3 regions of the Paenarthrobacter sp. NPDC018779 genome follow, and region 2 is predicted to be linked to each of the others. Evidence: riboswitches for the same ligand, from Rfam matches in the RefSeq annotation. Region 2 holds a riboswitch; each other region holds the start of a gene.

Region 1 (4,185 bases), on a different contig from region 2:
TCGTGCCTCCGCCAACGCTTCGCCGGGGTACTCCGCGGGCAGTTCCAGCTCGGTCCTGAGCGCGGCCAAGGACTCCGCGAGCTGGTCGGAAGAATCGTCGACGTTGGGCGCTATCCGATGATGTGACACGAAAGTCAGACTAGCCCGAATTCGACGGATAGTCTTGGAACATGGGCACCTCCACCGGCCGCAACGACTCCCCGGGACAGCTCGCCGCCGGGCTGCTGGGTGCCATGGCCTACGGGGAGTTATCCGCCTTTGGGCGGTTGTCCTCCGACTCCCGTATGGCACCGACGCTTCGCGAACGGGCCATGCTGGCCAAGATCGCTGTTGGCGCCTTCGGAAACTACGCCGTGATCAGTGGCCGGCTCACCGAAATGGGGAACGATCCAGAGGATGCCATGCTCCCGTTCCAGGGCTCCTTCGACCATTTCCACGAGCGGACCCCACCCGGTGACTGGTTCGAGTCGGTGACGAAGGCCTATGTCATAGACACCGTCTCGGCGGACTTTTACCGAACTGTCGCCGGGTTCCTCGATTCCGGGATCCAGCATTTCGTCCAGCAGGTCTGCTCGGCCGACCAGGCTACGGAGGCCCTGCGGATCCTGCTGCGCCGGGCACTGCGGGATGCCCCCCGGCTGGCTTCGCGGCTCTCGCTTTGGGGCCGCAGGATTGTGGGGGAGGCCCTCACCCAGGCCCAGCGGGTAGGCCTGGAGCACCCGGACCTTGGACCACTGCTGCGCGATGGACGCGGATCCCGTGCCGCAGTCCATCAGCTCACCGCCGAGCTGGCCGAACGGCACGGGCGCCGCATGACGGGGCTTGGGTTGACGGCCTAGGCCGCGTCGAGCGCCGCAAGCAGTGCCCGCGCGGCCGCCGTCGGGTCCGCCGCCTCGGTGATGGCGCGGACCACCACGATGCGGCTGGCGCCGGCGGCAACCACTTGCTCCACGTTTTCAAGGTCCACGCCGCCGATGGCGAACCAGGGCAGGTCCACCCCGGCTTGTTTTACGGCTTCCGCAGCATATGTGACCAGGTCCAGCCCCACAGCAGCGCGGCCCGGCTTTGTGGGCGTGGCCCAGAGGGGTCCTACGCAGAAGTAGTCCAGGCCACCCGTACCCCGGGAAGCAGCCACAGCCGCGTCCACCTGCTCAGGCGAGTGGGTGGAAAGGCCGATTGTTTCCCCGTCCGGGAGCAGCTCACGGGCCGCCCCCAAAGGGATGTCCTTTTGGCCGATGTGGAACACCGGAGCCCCGGAAATACGGGCAACATCGGCACGGTCGTTGACGGCCCAGAGGCGTCCGTGGCGGCTGGCAACCTTGTTCAGGACCTCCAGCAGTTCCAGTTCTTCGGCAGCCTCGAGCGTCTTGTCGCGGAGCTGGATGATATCCACTCCGCCCTCGAACGCGGCGTCCACAAAGTCTTCGAAATCGTCCTGCCGCCGGCGGGCGTCGGTGCACAAATACAGGCGGGCAGGGGAAAGGAGATCAGGCTGGGTCATGCAAACCAGAGTAGTTCCTCTAAACTGGGCACGTACTGCGGGAGCCGCGACGATCGACTTTATGACCGTCCGGCTGAGAGGGCTTCAGCGCCGACCGCTTGACCTGATCCGGCTAGTACCGGCGTAGGGAAGGGAATCCATGGCAGAAGCCATTCACGCAGATGTCGCCGTCATCGGGGGCGGCGTCATTGGACTCGGGATTGCGCATGAGGCGCGACGCGTGGGCCGTTCAGTGGTCCTTATCGACCCGGCACCGGCAAGCGGAGCAACGTTTGCCGCCGCCGGCATGCTGGCGCCCGTCAGCGAGCTCCACTACCAGGAGGAAGACCTCCTGGAACTCATGCTGGAATCGTCGCGGCGCTGGCCGGCTTTCGTGGACAGCCTCGCCGCGTCGAGGGAAGCGGCCGGATACCGCACGACGGCGACCCTCGCCGTGGGTGCCGACGCCGCCGACCGCCGTGCGCTCGCGGACCTCCGGGCAGTCCAGGTGGCTGCGGGACTCCAGGTGGAGCCACTCCTGCTGAGGGATGCCCGTGGGCGCGAGCCACTGTTGAGTCCCCAAATTTCCTGCGCGTTCCACATTCCGGCCGACCACCAGGTGGATCCGCGCAAGCTTGCAGCGTGCCTCCTGGCGGGTCTGGCTGCCCACCGTCCCGCCGACACCAGCTGGATCGAGGGGACCGAAGACGGGTTCCACGTTCGGGAACCGGCCGTCAGCCTGCTCTGGGCCGGAGGACGCGTAGGCGGCGTTGAACTCAGCGGCGGTGGGCGGGTCCTGGCCAAGGAAACTGTCCTTGCCAATGGCCTGGATGCTGCGACCATCAGCAGCCTCCCGGAGCAGCTCCATCTCCCGTTGCGGCCGGTCTACGGGGATATCCTCAGGCTGCGCGTCCCGGAGTCACTGCAACCCCTCGTCACCTCCACTGTCCGCGGAATGGTGAGGGGTGTGCCGGTCTATATCGTCCCCCGTGAGGACGGGACCGTGGTGATAGGGGCCACCCAGCGTGAAGACGGGTTGTCCAGCAGCTCCAACGCCGTCTCGGCCGGGGGCGTCTACCAGCTCCTGCGCGATGCCCAGGTCCTTGTCCCCGCCGTCGCCGAACTGGAGCTCCTCGAAACGACCGCCCGGGCAAGGCCGGGAACACCGGACAATGCCCCGCTGCTGGGACGCGTGGCGGGCGCCGGCGGAGAGGTCCAGGGCCTCATCGTCGCCACGGGCTTCTTCCGGCACGGAGTTCTCCTGACTCCCGCGGCCGCGGCAATCGTGGGCGGCTTGATAACGGGCTCGGCCGATCCCCGGTGGACGCGCTTCAGGCCGGACCGCTTTGGGCCGCCGGGAAGTGCACCCGCCATCCATACCTCGGCGCACACAAGACCATTCACCAAGGAATCAGCATGAACATCAAACTCAACGGGGCCCACCACTCAGTAGTGGACGGGGCCTCCGTCAGCACCCTGGTCACGTCCGTCACCGGCCGTGAACTGGACCACCGCGGACAGGCGGCCGACGGCGGCAAGCTGGGTGTCGCCGTCGCACGCAACTCCGAAGTAGTGCCGCGCAGCCAGTGGGCCGCAACGGACCTCGCTGAAGGCGATGAACTGGAACTCGTTACCGCCGTCCAAGGAGGCTGAACCATGACCACAACAAGCATCGAAACCCGGATCGACCCCTTGGTCATTGACGGTGTTGAACTGACCTCCCGCCTCATCATGGGAACGGGAGGCGCCCCCAGCCTCGAAGGCCTGGGAGCCGCACTCCTGGCCTCCGGGACGGAACTGACCACCGTGGCCATGCGGCGTTACTCTCCGGCAGAGGCCGGTTCGCTCTTCCAACTCCTGGTGGACAACAACATCCGGGTGCTGCCCAACACCGCAGGCTGCTTCACTGCCAAGGACGCGGTGCTGACCGCTGAACTGGCACGCGAGGCGTTGGAGACCGACTGGGTCAAGCTTGAGGTCATCGCTGACGAACACACCCTTCTTCCCGACGCGGTGGAACTCGTGGAGGCCACGGAACAATTGGTGAACCGGGGCTTCAAGGTGTTCGCCTACACCAACGACGATCCCGTGTTGGCCCTGCGCCTGGAGAACCTTGGCGCCACAGCCGTCATGCCGCTCGGCGCGCCGATCGGAACGGGCCTGGGTATCCTCAACCCGCACAATATCGAGGTCATCGTCTCCCGCGCTTCTGTCCCAGTGGTCCTGGACGCTGGTATCGGCACGGCCTCCGACGCGGCGCTTGCCATGGAGCTGGGGTGTGACGCTGTCCTCCTGGCCACCGCTGTGACCCGGGCCCAGAACCCGGCCCTGATGGGCGAGGCGTTCAAACACGCAGTCCTGTCCGGCCGGTTCGCCCGCCAGGCCGGACGGATTCCACGCCGGGAGCACGCCTTGGCGTCCTCAGCCATGGAGGGCCGCGCAGAGTTCCTCTGACCCTTAAACAGTCGTGGCCACCACCTTTTAGGGCGGTGGCCACAGCTGTTTAACGCCGGTGGTCAGGGACCTGCCTAGAGACGCAGGGCCTTGGTCAGGGCCGTGGTGTCCCGCGAAGTACGCGTACGGCCCAGGTAGACCACCGCGCCTGCGGCAGCTGCCGTACCCAGCACGATGGGCAGCACATAGGGAATCCACGTCAGCCCAGGCTGGTAGCCGAGGCCGGCCGCGATGAAAGCCACCCAGGCCAG
Region 2 (4,185 bases):
GGATGTCCTGGCTGATGCGCATGGAGCAGAACTTGGGTCCGCACATGGAGCAGAAGTGTGCCGTCTTGGCCGGTTCGGCCGGAAGCGTCTCGTCGTGGAAGGATTCCGCGGTGACCGGGTCCAGGGACAGGGCGAACTGGTCCCGCCAACGGAATTCGAAGCGCGCTTTGGAGAGGGCGTCGTCGCGTTCGTTCGCACCGGGATGTCCCTTGGCGAGGTCTGCGGCATGGGCTGCGATCTTATACGTGATCACGCCTGTCTTGACGTCGTCCTTGTTGGGCAGGCCCAGGTGTTCCTTGGGGGTCACGTAGCACAGCATGGCCGTGCCGTAGCGGGCAATCTCCGTGGCTCCAATGGCCGAGGTGATGTGGTCGTAGCCGGGCGCGACGTCGGTCACGAGGGGTCCCAGGGTGTAGAAGGGGGCGCCCTTGCACAATTCCTGTTGCCGTTCCACGTTTTCCCGGACCAGGTGGAACGGGATGTGCCCCGGCCCTTCCACCATGACCTGGACGTCGTACTCCCATGCACGCTGTGTCAGTTCGGCCAAGGTGTCCAACTCGGCGAACTGCGCGGCATCGTTGGCGTCGGCGGTGGCGCCGGGACGCAGTCCGTCACCGAGCGAGAACGCGACATCGTACTTGGCGAAGATTTCGCACAGCTCATCGAAGTGGGTGTAGAGGAAGTTCTCCTCGTGGTGGGCCAGGCACCAGCCCGCCATGATGGAGCCGCCACGCGAAACGATTCCCGTCACCCGGTTGGCCGTCAGAGGAACGTAGCGAAGGAGGACCCCCGCGTGGATGGTCATGTAGTCCACCCCCTGCTCGCACTGCTCAATCACCGTGTCACGGAAGATCTCCCAGGTGAGTTTGTTGGCTTCGCCGTTGACTTTCTCCAGGGCCTGGTAAATGGGGACCGTGCCGATGGGCACGGGGGAGTTCCGGATGATCCACTCGCGCGTGGTGTGGATGTCGTCTCCCGTGGACAGGTCCATGACAGTGTCGGCACCCCACTGGGTGGCCCACTGCAGTTTGTCCACTTCCTCGGCAATGGAGCTGGTCACAGCCGAATTGCCGATGTTGGCGTTGATTTTCACCAGGAAAGCCTTGCCGATGATCATCGGCTCGGATTCGGGGTGGTTGATGTTGTTCGGGATGATAGCGCGGCCTGCGGCCACTTCGCTGCGGACCAACTCAACGTCGCAGTTTTCCCGCAGCGCCACAAAGCGCATTTCCGGGGTCACGATGCCCTGCTTGGCGTAGTGCATCTGCGTGACGGTCTTGCCTTCTTTGGCGCGGCGGGGCACCGGCTGGGCGCCCTTCCATTCCGCCGACGCCGCGCCTCGGCGCACAGCCGACTTGCCGTCGTCGAGCAGGTTCCGTTCACGGCCGCTGTAGCTTTCGGTGTCCCGGCGTTCCTCTATCCAGGGCTGCCGGAAAGGACGCAGGCCCACTACCGGATCGCTGCCCGGTCCGGCGGTGCGGTACACCTGCAGGGGATCGTTGGCCTGGCCGTTGGGCGATGGCTCCAGCGCAATTTCGGTCACCGGTACGCGGATGCCGTGGCGGGGATCTTCCAGCCACGCCAGCGAATGGGACTTCAGCGACTGCGTGACCGTCTCCTCTGTGGGAACAGACTGGTTTTGGGCAGGGCTGTGCTGTGTTTCTGTGGTGCTCAAGGATTACTCACTTCCTTCGCCGGCATTACCCGGACAGGTTCAACGGTCGCAGACTGCGTCAGTCCGATCTCAGCCCCTGCAGGGGCCCCCGTGTGGTCGTAGACGAAGCTACCACAGCTCTCCGGGTGGTCCCAGTCACAAGCCGCCCGGCAGGACGTGGCCGGCGGGGGAGCACTAGGCTTCTGCCATGGCCAACATCATTGAATTCAGCGGCCCCGTGCTGGTCGAGGCCCACCAAGAGCACCAGGGAATGTGGTCTGTGGACGGCCTGCTGACCTTTCAACGGCCGCAGGAAGCGCCGGACGTAGTGCTCGAAGGCTGGGTCCTTCCCGGCTTCGTGGACGCCCACTGCCACATTGGCCTCGGTCCGGGCGGAAGCGTGGACGAGAAAACCACCTTGGATCAGGCAGAAACAGACCGGAACGCCGGCACGCTGCTGATCAGGGACGCCGGCTCGCCCAGCAACACTCGCTGGGTCCAGCAGCGCGCGGACCTTCCACGGCTGATCCGGGCGGGGCGGCACATCGCGCGGAGCCGCCGCTACCTTCGAGGCCTGGGCCACGAGGTGGAGCCCGATGAGCTGGTGGAGACAGTGCGCAAGGAAGCCCGCGACGGTGACGGCTGGGTGAAACTGGTGGGCGACTGGATAGATCGTGGCGTCGGAGACCTCGCCCCGTCGTTTCCCGCCGCCGTGGTCAAGGACGCCATTGCCGCTGCCCACGACGAAGGCGCCCGCGTGACCGCGCACTGCTTCGCCGAAGACACAGTGGACCAGATGCTCGACGCCGGTATTGACTGCATCGAGCACGCCACCGGTCTCTTGCCGCGGCACATCCCCCGTTTGGTGGAGCAGCAGGTGCCCATCGTGCCCACGCTGATCAACATCGCAACGTTCCCGGACATCGCCGCCCAGGCCATGCCCAAGTTCCCGGACTATGCCCGGCACATGACTGCCCTGTGGGAGCGGCGCCGCGAACGCGTCCTTGAGGCTTTCGAAGCGGGAGTCGCCATCTATACGGGTACGGACGCCGGAAGCGTCATCAAACACGGCCGGATCGCGGACGAAATGCAGGAACTGCACGACGCCGGCCTGCCGCCTGCCGCTGTCCTCAACGCTGCCACTTGGGGTGCCCGGGCGTGGCTGGGAGCCGACGCCATCAGTGAAGGCGCGAGTGCCGACGTCGTGGTTTGCGGAGAAGACCCCCGGCACAACCTGGCGACCGTCAGCGAACTCAACCATGTTGTTCTGCGGGGTGCGGTCATCCGCTAGGAATAAATTGAAGCTTCAAGTAATTTAGACAGATAGAGCGAGCCGAAAAGCGGCCACCTTCATTACCAGGAGCATCACATGACCACCTCATCCACCCAGGACCTGCTGCCTGCCGAACTCACCATGGGCGCGGTGATGCTCAAGGTCGGCGACATGAAAGTCATGGGCGACTACTACCAGCGCGCCCTGGGCCTCCAGGTGGTGGCCGAGCAGGATGGCGGCCTGTACTTGGGCCGCCAAGGCAAGCCGGTGGTGCATTTGGCCCCGGCCGCCGGGCTCCAGGTCCCCGGTCGCGGCGAGGCGGGCCTGTTCCATACGGCCATCCTTTTCGATGACCAGCCGTCGCTTGCGGCAACCATCGCCACAGCTGCCCAGTACGAACCGCGGGCATTCGTTGGCAGCGCTGACCATTTGGTGAGCGAAGCGTTCTACTTCACCGACCCTGAGGGCAACGGCATTGAGCTCTACTATGACAAGCCGCGCGAGGTCTGGCAGTGGGACGGTAAGAACGTGGTGATGGACAACGTGGCGCTTCCGCCGCAGGCCTACCTCCAGCAGTACCTCAGTGAAGAGGCTGTGACGGGACAGGCCAAGGCCGGCGCGGGAATCGGGCATGTCCACTTGCAGGTGGGTGACGTGGCCACGGCGCAGAAGTTCTATGTGGATACCCTGGGCTTCGAGCGGACTGCCGGGTGGCATGGCCAGGCGCTGTTCGTTTCGGCGGGTGGGTACCACCACCACATGGCCATGAATGTGTGGAACAGCCGCGGCGCCGGGCCGCGCCGCGACACCCTGGGCCTCGGTGAAGTGCTGATCGAAGTCCCTGATGACGATGACGTGCGGGCGCTGGCTGACCGCCTCAAGGTCGCCGGGCTGCAGAGTCACCACACCGGGAAGGAACTGCGCTTCGAAGACCCTTGGCGGAACCAATTGCGGGTTGCCGTCCGCTAGGGGCGTGTCGCACCGGCCGGGTGTCTGCTGCACTAGGCTGGGCAGTGGCGGGGAACGGGCCTGCGGGTCCGTATCCGCGACTTGTCAGCACGACGGAATGAGAGTAGTTCCCATGGGCTTTGCCGAAATTTTTGTAGCCACCCACGACGAAGCACTGAAGCGGGCTGCGGCCCTTGAACGCGGCGCCGACGTTGCCGGGTCCGCCGTCCGGATCGATGGCATCACTGATTTCGAAGTTGAACAACTTGGCGATCTTGCCGGGCAGGCCGTGCATGCTGCCGGGGCCGAT
Region 3 (4,185 bases), on a different contig from region 2:
CTGTTGCTGTAAACAGCGCGAATGCCATGTCCGGCGCGCACCGGGCGCCCCGAACGATTGTAATGCGGTTAAAAGAACGGTGGAGCGGGCCTTTTGGGCCCGCTCCACCGGTTCAGAACTTGTTGTTACTCTGCAGCTGCAGCAGCAACGATGTTCACTACGCGACGGCCGCGGCGAGTACCGAACTCAACCGCACCAGCCTGGAGTGCGAACAGGGTGTCGTCGCCACCGCGACCCACGCCTGCACCGGGGTGGAAGTGGGTTCCACGCTGGCGAACGATGATTTCGCCTGCGGAAACTACCTGGCCACCGAAACGCTTGACGCCGAGGCGCTGTGCGTTGGAGTCACGACCGTTGCGAGTGGAGCTCGCGCCTTTTTTGTGTGCCATGTGAAATGCCTGCCTCTAAATATGTGGGGAAACTGAAAATCTGAACTGCGTAAGGAAAGTTACGCGATGCTCGTGATCTTGATCTTGGTCAGTTCCTGACGGTGACCCTGGCGCTTCTTGTAGCCGGTCTTGTTCTTGAACTTCTGGATGACGATCTTGGGACCACGGAGGTCCTCCAGGATCTCGGCCGTGACCTTCACCTTGGCCAGGTCCGCAGCAGCGGAGGTGACCTTGTCGCCGTCAACCAGGAGCAAGGCGGGCAGCTCAAGCGTGCTGCCGGCTCCACCGGGGACGCGGTTCAGCGTTACGTAGTCTCCAACGGAAACCTTTTCTTGGCGGCCGCCTGCGCGGACAATCGCGTACACCACTTGGGTACTCACTTCTCTCGACGTTTCTTACTAAATTTGCGTGCGGAACTCGAACCGGAATCAGGCCTGGTTCACGCTGTGCCTCAACGCCGTGGACTCCAGATCGAAGCCCGCGAGTCATCCCGTGAATAATTCCAGGGGGCATAACCCAAGTGTTGGCGTAAGCACCGAAGATCAAGATTACGCTAATTCGACCCTCGGCTGCAAATGAGGCCGGGTCCGGAAGCCACCGCGTGACGCTAGTCACCAGTAGGAACGGACTTTCCCGGCACCGTGCCCATACAGCCTACAGGCTCCTGGACGCTTTACCGGGATTTCACCTCTTCGACGCGCGGGTGGTCCTTTAGGCGTACAACCGCGGGGCGTCGAAGAAGGCAGTCTCATGGCGGCACGAATGGGCGAAAGCCTCCACCATGGCAGCCCGGTCCTGGCTGGAAGCGACCACCGCGGCCGCGTCTGTGAAGCCAATGGCCTTGCGGGTGGCCTCGGCGAAGTCTTCATCGGCGTAGGTCTTCAACCAGTCCGCATACGCGTGCTCCGACGGGGACCCTGCCTTGACGTAATTCGCGTGGAGCTGGTGTCCCACCTCGGCGTAGAGCCAGTAGCAGGGCAGGATCGCCGCGAGCAGCACGCCGTAGCTTCCAGAGGCCGAGGCCGCCAGCAGGTGGTCCACATAGGCCTTGGTGACAGGACCGGTGTGGGTAGCGGCCTGCCTGGTGCTCAGCCAATTCCGGTGCAGTTCGGATTCGACCTCGAGGCAGAGCTGCGAGGACCTGGCCCAGAACAGCTGTTCTTCCTCGGTGGGAGCGAGGGCACCTGCGCGTGCCAGCACCCGCGAATAGCCGTTGAGGTAAAGGGCATCCTGCGCGAGGTAGTAGTTGAACTGGGGTTCTGGGAGGCTGCCAGACTCCAACCCGTGGATGAAGTCGAGGCCGTAGATGGCGTCCAGTTCAGGTGCCGCTTCCTCCCACAGGCGGGCGGCGAAAGCCCCCGGGCCTCCAGCCTGCTGTGCTTGGTGGAAGTGGTTGATGGGGCCGCTGCCATGGCCCACCTCCAGCACATCCGCCGTGGCCAGGGCCTGCAGGAGCCAGGGCTTGACCTCCCGCAGCGACGCTTCCCAGTCTCCCGTCCGCGCCTGGACCGTGGCCAGCGCCGAGGACAATGAGCAGCCCGTTCCGTGGCTGTTCTTCGTCTCCACCCGTGGCCCTGCCACCGAGACAAAGTCCTGCCGCAGCAGCCCGTTCGTGTTGACGAGCGCATCGGGGCACTCGGCTCCTGCCAAGTGTCCGCCCTTCACCAGCACGGTGTTTCCGCATTCGGCAGCGAGCCGCTTGCCCTGTTCGAGGGCGGTGGACCAGTCCGTCGCCTCCGGCTCCCCCAGCAACATGGCCAGTTCAGGAATGTTGGGGGTGATGAGGTCGGCCAGCGGCAAAAGTTCGCGCAGTGCGGCTTCGGCGGATTCCCGGAGGAGTCGGTCACCACTGGTAGCTACCATTACCGGATCAAGGACCACGACGGCGGGACGCACCTTCTCGAGCCAGCCACGCACCTCGCCGATCACTTCGGCGTCGCCCAGCATCCCGATCTTGACGGCGTCGATGGTTACATCGCTGCTGATCGCCTCAAGCTGCTGCCGCAGGAAGTCCACGGGCGGGACATGGACGGCAGTAACACCCAGGGTGTTTTGCGCCGTGAGCGCCGTGACCACTGCCATCCCGTAGCCACCGTGGGCGGCAATGCTTTTCAGGTCTGCCTGGATTCCTGCGCCGCCGGAGGGGTCGGAACCGGCGATGCTGAGGACACGCGGGTATTGCCGGCCGGTGCGGGCCACGGCGTAGACGGCTGAATTCAACGATGAAGTCATGAGGGACATCCCTTCGCCGGTGCTAACCGGACAGGTTCAACGGGTCTGGATCTCAGCCCGGCCCAACGCCTGGCACCCCGTGTCAGTGACCAAGCCTAACGGACCGAGGGTCCGGCAGTAGCTACTGCCGGACCCTCGGTCCGTTACATGACGTTGGCAATGCCTAGAGTTCCGAGGCCGGAACCCCCACGCCGAGGATAATCGGCTCAGAAGCAGCGGACTCCTTCTTGGCCTGCTCCTGCGGCGCCTTGGCTTCATGGGCCGCTCCCCCACCGGTGGAAGCGGACACCTCGTGGTGCTCCACCGTGGTCTCGTTGGCAGCACCCTGCGCCCGGCTGGCGCTGCGGTTCCGGCGACCACGCCGACCGCGGGCACGGCTGGACGGATCGCTTTCCTCCGCAGCAGCCTGCCGGGACGGGACAGTTTCCGCCGGAGCAGCATCAGGGGCGGCCGGCTCATCCTGGCTTTCGACAGTCACAGGACCCCCACCCAGGTGGGAGAAAGCCTCGGCCAACAGGTCCAAAGTCATGGCAGGCTTCTCCGAAGCCGGCTCCTCGTGGTGTTCCACGAAGGGCAAGGCAACCTCTTCACCACCGAACCGGAGCACCGGCGTGGCACGCGGGGTGCCCTCGGCGCCGCTTGAATCCGGCACCTCGTCAGCGTGCTCCGCTCCAGCCCCGGTTGCGGCGGCGGCTGCGGCACGTGCTTCCTCCTCGGCCCGGTGAACCTCGTCATCGTGCAGGTGGGCAGCGTGCGCTGCAGCGGCAATCGTGGCCAGGGCAGCCCTGGTGGCCTGCGCTTTGGCCTGCCGGGCGGGGTCCACCGGCTCGGGCACCGGCGTCGAAGGCGCGGGAGAGGCAGCGGCGTGGACCGGCGTCGGGCTCTCTGCCGGCTGCCCCCCGCCCTTGCCGCGGCGGCGCTTCCGCTCAGTCCGGGTGGAAGGCTGCTGCTGGGTGTCGGCGTGCGGCCGGTGCTGCTCGGCGGCAACGACGTTGGCACGCCGATGCTCCACGGGCTCGTCGTGGGTCACCACACCGCGTCCGGCACAGTGCTCACACTGCTCGCCAAAGACCTCCAGCAGGCCCGTGCCCATGCGCTTGCGCGTCATCTGCACCAGGCCGAGCGATGTCACTTCGGCCACCTGATGCTTGGTACGGTCCCGGCCCAGGCATTCCACGAGGCGGCGCAGCACCAGGTCGCGGTTGGATTCGAGCACCATGTCGATGAAGTCGATGACGATGATGCCACCGATATCGCGCAGGCGCAGCTGGCGGACAACCTCCTCTGCGGCCTCAAGGTTGTTCTTGGTGACGGTCTCCTCGAGGTTTCCACCGCTGCCGGTGAACTTCCCGGTATTGACGTCCACCACGGTCATGGCCTCGGTACGGTCGATCACCAGGGATCCGCCCGACGGCAGGAAGACCTTGCGTTCCAGGGCCTTGTGGATCTGCTCGTCGATGCGCCAAGCCGAGAAAATGTCCTGGTCCTTGGTCCACTTTTCGAGCCGGCCCACCAGGTCCGGCGCCACATAGGTGACGTAAGCCTCAATGGTGTCCCAGGCATC

Evidence for each region. Region 2 has a riboswitch for thiamine pyrophosphate ahead of thiC (phosphomethylpyrimidine synthase ThiC). Riboswitches for the same ligand answer to the same signal wherever they lie in the genome.
Region 1: linked by a shared signal. The riboswitch ahead of thiO (glycine oxidase ThiO) and the one ahead of thiC (phosphomethylpyrimidine synthase ThiC) in region 2 are both predicted to bind thiamine pyrophosphate.
Region 3: linked by a shared signal. The riboswitch ahead of thiD (bifunctional hydroxymethylpyrimidine kinase/phosphomethylpyrimidine kinase) and the one ahead of thiC (phosphomethylpyrimidine synthase ThiC) in region 2 are both predicted to bind thiamine pyrophosphate.

Annotation. Positions count from the first base shown of each region.
Region 1 covers NZ_JBIRZS010000002.1:167,029-171,213, forward strand. Annotated here, with positions in the region: gene ACH488_RS03135 (RNB domain-containing ribonuclease) at 1-129, opposite strand, end outside; gene ACH488_RS03140 (ferritin-like fold-containing protein) at 171-839, shown strand; gene thiE (thiamine phosphate synthase) at 836-1,501, opposite strand; TPP riboswitch at 1,529-1,648, shown strand; gene thiO (glycine oxidase ThiO) at 1,641-2,900, shown strand; gene thiS (sulfur carrier protein ThiS) at 2,897-3,133, shown strand; gene ACH488_RS03160 (thiazole synthase) at 3,137-3,934, shown strand; gene ACH488_RS03165 (hypothetical protein) at 4,009-4,185, opposite strand, start outside.
Region 2 covers NZ_JBIRZS010000021.1:16,543-20,727, reverse strand. Annotated here, with positions in the region: gene thiC (phosphomethylpyrimidine synthase ThiC) at 1-1,675, opposite strand, end outside; TPP riboswitch at 1,670-1,777, opposite strand; gene ACH488_RS17855 (amidohydrolase family protein) at 1,863-2,945, shown strand; gene ACH488_RS17850 (VOC family protein) at 3,024-3,896, shown strand; gene ACH488_RS17845 (hypothetical protein) at 4,009-4,185, shown strand, end outside.
Region 3 covers NZ_JBIRZS010000001.1:61,495-65,679, reverse strand. Annotated here, with positions in the region: gene rpmA (50S ribosomal protein L27) at 126-389, opposite strand; gene rplU (50S ribosomal protein L21) at 449-757, opposite strand; gene thiD (bifunctional hydroxymethylpyrimidine kinase/phosphomethylpyrimidine kinase) at 1,101-2,621, opposite strand; TPP riboswitch at 2,613-2,711, opposite strand; gene ACH488_RS00325 (Rne/Rng family ribonuclease) at 2,785-4,185, opposite strand, start outside.